DNA from 2 places in the Moheibacter stercoris genome. Region 2 is predicted to be linked to the other one. Evidence: riboswitches for the same ligand, from Rfam matches in the RefSeq annotation. Region 2 holds a riboswitch; the other holds the start of a gene.
The links. A riboswitch is a leader RNA that binds a small molecule or an ion and turns the genes downstream of it on or off. The one in region 2 is predicted to bind S-adenosylmethionine.
Positions count from the first base shown of each region.

Region 1: linked by a shared signal. The riboswitch ahead of ABID46_RS10880 (homocysteine S-methyltransferase family protein) and the one ahead of ABID46_RS12495 (trans-sulfuration enzyme family protein) in region 2 are both predicted to bind S-adenosylmethionine.

Region 1 is NZ_JBEPMO010000015.1:31,270-34,698, forward strand. Features, by position in the region: gene ABID46_RS10875 (protein adenylyltransferase SelO) at 1-942, shown strand, start outside; SAM riboswitch class I at 1,267-1,370, shown strand; gene ABID46_RS10880 (homocysteine S-methyltransferase family protein) at 1,422-2,420, shown strand; gene metH (methionine synthase) at 2,417-3,429, shown strand, end outside.
Region 2 is NZ_JBEPMO010000024.1:816-4,244, forward strand. Features, by position in the region: gene ABID46_RS12490 (homoserine dehydrogenase) at 1-484, opposite strand, end outside; gene ABID46_RS12495 (trans-sulfuration enzyme family protein) at 553-1,722, opposite strand; SAM riboswitch class I at 1,860-1,958, opposite strand; gene ABID46_RS12500 (hypothetical protein) at 2,085-2,615, opposite strand; gene ABID46_RS12505 (hypothetical protein) at 2,683-3,129, shown strand; gene ABID46_RS12510 (hypothetical protein) at 3,133-3,429, shown strand, end outside.

The DNA of each region.
Region 1 (3,429 bases), on a different contig from region 2:
GGTGCCATTTTAACGCGCGTGATGAAATCTCATATTCGTATCGGAACCTTTGAATATGCCAGGTATTTTGGAACGCAGGATGATGTTGAAACACTTTTGAATTATTCGGTAAATCGATTGTATCCAGAATTGAAAAATTCCACCAATTTAGCTTTGGCTTTCTTGGAAAAAGTGATGAAAGTTCAGATTGATTTGATCGTGAATTGGATGCGAGTAGGCTTTATTCATGGAGTGATGAATACCGATAATATTTCCATTTCGGGAGAAACTTTTGATTTTGGGCCATGTGCGTTTATGGGAGTTTATGATCCCTCAACCGTTTATAGTTCTATTGATCAAAATGCTCGGTATTCGTTTGAGAATCAACCCAAAATCTTGAAATGGAATTTGGCTCGATTGGCGGAAACTTTATTGAGTCTAATTCATCCCGAAGAAAAAGTTGCGATCGAATTAGCGATTCAGATAATTAATGAATTTGATTCACTTTATATGGAATCTTGGTACAAAATGATGTTTTCCAAATTAGGAATTACAGAGGAAAAAGAGGGTGATAGTCATTTGGTAGATGAGTTTCTGGAATACTTATATCAATTTAAATTGGATTATACGAATTCGTTTGCGAAGTTAACCTATCCAGAAGTTTTTGATGAAAAAGAAAACGATTTTCCAAAAGAAATGAATTCTTGGCTCGGAAAATGGAAAATTAGGATTGAAAATGAATTGAATTCAAATGAAATAATGAGGAGAAATAACCCTATCATGATTTTAAGAAATCAATCATTAGAAGAAATTTTGAAAAATGCCGAGGAAGGAAATTTTTCAAAATTTCACAATTTATTAAATCAATTAGAATCAAAAAAAAGGATTTCCTCAATTGATAATTCTTTTTTGAGAGCCAATCCAGAATTCGATTCCCAATATAAAACATTTTGCGGTACTTAAGTATTTGAATATTAATAATATAATTGTAATAAATATTTATTATCATTTTCCTCAGAAAATTTGATAGAATTATTAATTTCTTAACATAGGTCAATGAATTTAATGGTTTACCTCAATAAATTTGTCCACATATAATCCAAAGGGGTAAATGGATAATATACTATTTAGATTCGTCTAAATAAAAGTTTAGTAAGTTTAGTAAGTTTTTAGGTTTAAGTATTCAAAGCCATTCGAGTAAAATTGAATGGCTTTGTTTCATTTTAGCTATTTCTTATTCAAAAATAAGTTTGAGTATTTCGGATTTTAATTTATACATTTGCAGCATCCTTATTGAGAAAGGTGGAGGGATTAGGCCCTATGATACCTTAGCAACCCGTTAGGTCGGGTGCTACATCCTATCTTGTCAAAAGAGCAAGAAAAGATAAGGGAAAAATACTTCGCGTATATTTTTCAATAAGGTCAAATAATAATGTATTCAAATGAATTTGACCGATTTATCCAAAGAGAAAATATTGATTTTAGATGGTGCAATGGGCACGATGATTCAGCGTCATCAATTGTCTGAAGAAGACTATCGTGGCGACCGATTTGCCGATTTTCATCAGTCATTGAAAGGCAATAACGACTTGCTGTCCATCACACAACCCGAAATTATTCAAAATATTCATCGCGCTTATCTTCAGGCAGGCGCCGATATTCTTGAAACCAATACCTTTAATGCCAATCGAATTTCTATGGTGGATTACGATATGGTCGATTGGGTAGAGGAATTAAATTTCGCTTCAGCCAAATTAGCGTTGGAAGTTGCTGATGAATTTACCACACGAAATCCATCTCAGCCAAAATTTGTCGCTGGTTCAATCGGTCCAACGAATCGTACCGCTTCTATTTCACCCAAAGTTCAAGATCCAGCTTTTCGAAATGTAGATTTTGATGAATTGGTCATAACCTATCAAGAACAAGCTACGACTTTGTTAAAAGCAGGAGTTCATGCTTTATTGGTGGAAACGATATTTGATACGCTCAATGCAAAAGCTGCCTTCTTTGGCATCATGGAAGCAATGGATCAAACGGGAATTCAAGTTCCTTTAATGGCTTCTGGAACCATTACGGATAAATCGGGAAGAACCCTTTCGGGCCAAACGACAGAAGCATTTTTGATTTCCCTGGCGCATATTCCTCTTTTTAGTATTGGATTGAATTGTGCATTAGGCGCGACCGATATGTTGCCCTATGTCGAAATCCTATCCGATCATGCACCTTTCAATGTCAGTGTCTATCCCAATGCAGGTTTGCCAAATGCCTTTGGCGGATATGATGAGTCTCCCGAAATCATGTTGGAAAACATACGACCGATGGTAGAAAACGGATGGATCAATATTTTGGGTGGTTGCTGTGGTACAACACCTGAACATATTCAGAAAATGGCAGAATTCGTTCAAAATTATCAACCGCGTAAAATCCCTGCATTGTTATGAGTATCAAATTAACTTTAAGTGGATTGGAACCTTTGTACATCAGAGATAATTCCAATTTTATCAATGTAGGAGAGCGAACCAATGTGACAGGTTCTAAAAAATTCCTTCGATTGATTCAAAATGGCGATTTTGAGGAAGCCTTGCAAATTGCTCGAGACCAAGTAGAAGGCGGAGCGCAAATCATCGATATCAATATGGATGAAGGAATGCTCGATGGCAAAGAAGCGATGATCAAATTTTTACGTTTGGTAGCTTCTGAACCCGATATTTGTAGAGTTCCGATTATGATTGATTCGTCAAAATGGGAAATTTTAGAAGCTGGACTGAAAAATGTTCAAGGAAAAGCCATTGTGAATTCCATCAGTTTGAAAGAAGGCGAAGAAATATTTATTCAGCAAGCGAAAAAAATAAGACGTTATGGCGCCGCGGCCATTGTGATGGCGTTTGATGAAATTGGTCAAGCCGATAATTTGGAAAGACGAATTGAAATATGTCAACGATCGTATGATATTCTTGTTCATCAGGTAGGATTTCCATCAACGGACATAATTTTCGATGTCAATATATTTCCTTTAGCGACGGGAATGGAAGAGCATCGTAGAAATGCCTTGGATTTTTTTGAAGCTACGAAATGGATCAAAGAAAATCTTCCAGGTGCTTTGGTGAGTGGAGGAGTGAGCAATGCCTCTTTTTCATTTCGAGGAAATAATCAAGTGCGCGAGGCGATTCATTCGGTTTTTCTCTATCATGGGATTCAATATGGTATGGATATGGGAATCGTCAATCCTGAAATGTTGGAAATCTATGATAGTATTCCCAAGGATTTATTGGAATTGGTCGAAGATGTTGTGCTTAATCGCCGCGATGATGCAACAGAACGATTGATTGACTATGCTGAAAACGTTAAAGGCGAATCCAAAAAAGTCAAAAAGGATGAAGAATGGCGAAATTGGTCCTTAGAAAAGCGTTTGGAACATTCTTTAGTCAAAGGAATTACAGAATATATTGA
Region 2 (3,429 bases):
TGGTAGAGCCATTGACGATGCCTTTGACATAGTTTAGCAAGTCATTATCGTAATATTCTTCTAAATTTCTGATGATGGGAATACTGCCACAAACGGCAGCTTCGTATAGGAAAGATACCTTGTTTTTTCGTTGTAATTCGATCAATTCCGAGGCATGCTCCGCAATCATTTTTTTGTTGGCACTGACCACTGATTTTCCAGAATTCATGGCAGTTTTTGCAATTTCAAATGCGGCTTCTGCATCGTCTATCAATTCCACGACAATATCAATTTCAGGATCATCTAGAATCTCTTTTGCGTCTGTGGTGAACAATTGTGCGGGTGCGTTTCGCTTTTTTTCAGGATGTTTGATGACGATTTTTTTGATCTCAGTATTGAGTTGAGATTTCTCTGATAAAACCTTGTAGATTCCCTCTCCGACTACTCCAAATCCGAATAGTCCGATGTTTATTTTTTTCATGATGTTGACTAAAGTTTCGTTCAAAAGGACCAATTTTCACCCTTTCAAATCCAAAAAATGGATTGATTTTAGCAATTGGCCCTGAACATGAGTTAGATAATTTCTTTGATTTTTTGATCGATGGACAATAATGCTTTTTCTAAATCTTGAACTAGATCTAAGGGATCTTCAATTCCAACAGAAAGTCGAATTAAGGAATCTTGAATACCCGATGAAATTCTTTTTTCTCTAGGTACAGAAGCATGCGTCATTTGAGCAGGATGAGAAATCAAACTTTTGACACCACCTAAGCTTTCTGCCAGCTTAAATAATTTTGTTTGGGTAACAAATTGATTGGCAGCATCTATGCTGTCCTTTTTTAAGCTAAAAGAAATAACGCCCCCGAATAATCCATTTTGTTGCTTTTGCGCAATCTCGTGGTTCGTGTGTGTAGTTAACCCCGGATAATAGACTTTGTCTATTTCCTCCCTATTCATCAGAAAATTAGCAATTATTTTCGCGTTCTCGCTTTGTTGTCTGACCCTTAAGTCTAAAGATTCAATTCCACGTATCACTAAAAAACAATCCCATGGACCTAAAATTGCTCCGGAGGCGTTTTGTATAAATTTTATTTTTTCAGATAATTCTGGTGTTTTGGTAATGACCAATCCTGCGACCAAATCGGAATGGCCTGCGATGTATTTGGTTGCACTATGTACGACTATGTCAGCACCTAATTCTAGCGGCAATTGCGCAATAGGACTTGCAAATGTATTGTCGACCACCACCAAGGCTCCAAATGAATGGGCAATTTCAGAAATTTTTTGAATGTCTGAAATTTTCAAGGTTGGATTGGTGGGAGATTCTAACCAAATCAATTTGGTTTTATCATTGATAAATTCAAGAATATTTTCAGCTTGTGTTGTATCAACATAATGAACTTTGATCCCAAATTTTTGATAAATCTGTGTAAATAATCGGTAAGCGCCACCATAAATATCATCCACTGCGATGATTTCGTCTCCCGATTCCAGTAATTTAACGACAGCATCAATGGCAGCCAAACCTGTCGCAAATGCGAAACCTTTGTGTCCCATTTCCATTTGAGCAACAATGTTTTCAAGGGCTAAACGAGTAGGATTATTGCTTCTCGCATAATCAAATCCTTTGTTGATGCCTGGCGCTTCCTGAACAAATGTGGATGTTTGGTAAATAGGGACGGAAATCGAACCTGTCAATGGATCGACAGGTATAGATTCTAAGATTTCAGTTATTCTGCTCATTTTTAGATTTTTTCTGTGTTTTGTGTGTGTTGTAAAATCTTACCAAGAGCAGCTTCAGAAAAGTCAAAAAAAAAGACTCCTCTGATAAGTCAGAAGAGTCTAGTATATTGTTTTATTGTAACCTAAACTTTGCTGTGAACTTATCTTTCCTTGTCGGATGGATGTAGCACCTTATCTAAACTAGATGGTTGCTAAAGCTTCAACGGGCCATTTCCCTCGGCTTTTCTTGATAAGAATAAAATTGATGAACTTCTCTTTTGCAAATATAGAATTGAATTTTTTAAATAATTGCAATTCTATATGTTAAAATTTAATAATAATTTTCAAATTATTTGTAATCAATGAATTATTCGATAGGAAAATTAAAATCCAAAACTAACTCCAGCCATTGGTCGAAGTCCTGTTGAAAATATGCTGGAATTTTCCTTGTATAAAACATTGTACATGATCCCAACATGAAAAGAAACCTTTCCTGGACTGCGATATCCGCCTCCCAACCATAATGCTGATTCATCATAATTTTCTTTCAGATCGCTCACATCTGGATTGCTAGATTGCCATGTATGCGTTCCTAAATAGTGTTCAAAATGGGAACGAAGAAATAAAAAATCAACCGGATAAAAATTCACATAAGGACCAAAATTGAATAAATTTTGTTTGGCATATGACCATTTCGAATATTGATATCCAGCCGAAACACCAGCTTCAATCATGGGCGTAATTTCATATCCAACTGAAGGAGAAATGGAAAATCCGAAATAATCATTGCTTCCGAATCCTAATCCAATCCCACCACCAACTCGCCATTTATTGGGATTCAATTCTTGGTCTGATGTTTGTGCAAAGCTGCCAATAGAAATGACAAACATGAGCGTAAAAAGTATGTTTTTCATTATTTCAATTAATTTTGTCGAGTAATATTCGTACAATTTTACTTAAATTTAATCAAAACAAACAAATATGTCTTTAAAAGAAACCATCAAGAATCAAATTATTGAAATTGAAAAAGCAGACTTAAATGGATTGAAAGAAATGTTTGCAACCTATCAAGAGTCCGCTGATTTGGATGAGGAATCAACCATCGATCCAGAGGATTATTCGCAAATGACGCAAAGTCAAGAATCTGCAAAAGGATTGGAGTTAAGAATTAACCGCCAAAAACAAATGATTGATAGTTTCTTGAATTTGGATTTTGGTCCAAAAGAGAAAGTAGAACCAGGAGCTTTGGTTTTAACCGAAACCTTGAATTTTTTCATCGGTATCACCGCCAATATGTTTGATTATGAAGGTAAGAAATACATTGGATTGAATACAGAGGCTCCTATTTATTCGGCATTGGAAGGTGCAAAAGCAGGAGATGTAATCGAATTCAATGGCCAAAAGTATAGCATCAAAGAAGTTTTGTAAACTTTGAGAAAAAATAAAACATATTCCAAAATAGATAATCTAACAGGAGTGATCAGTTTGCTGATTATTCCTGTTTTGTTTGTGGGCATTTTTCAGAAAGAAATTGACAATCAGAATCAAAATTTCCTCAAACTTTATTTGCCACCAAAGGATTCTTTTGAAATGTTTACTGATTATAATTATCGAGAAAAAATTGAGTATAAGACCATGGATTTGCCCGTTCATTTTACGATTGAACAAGAAATATACCTCAAAGCCGCTGTTTTAAAATTACAAGAAGAGAATATTCAGAAAACTGGC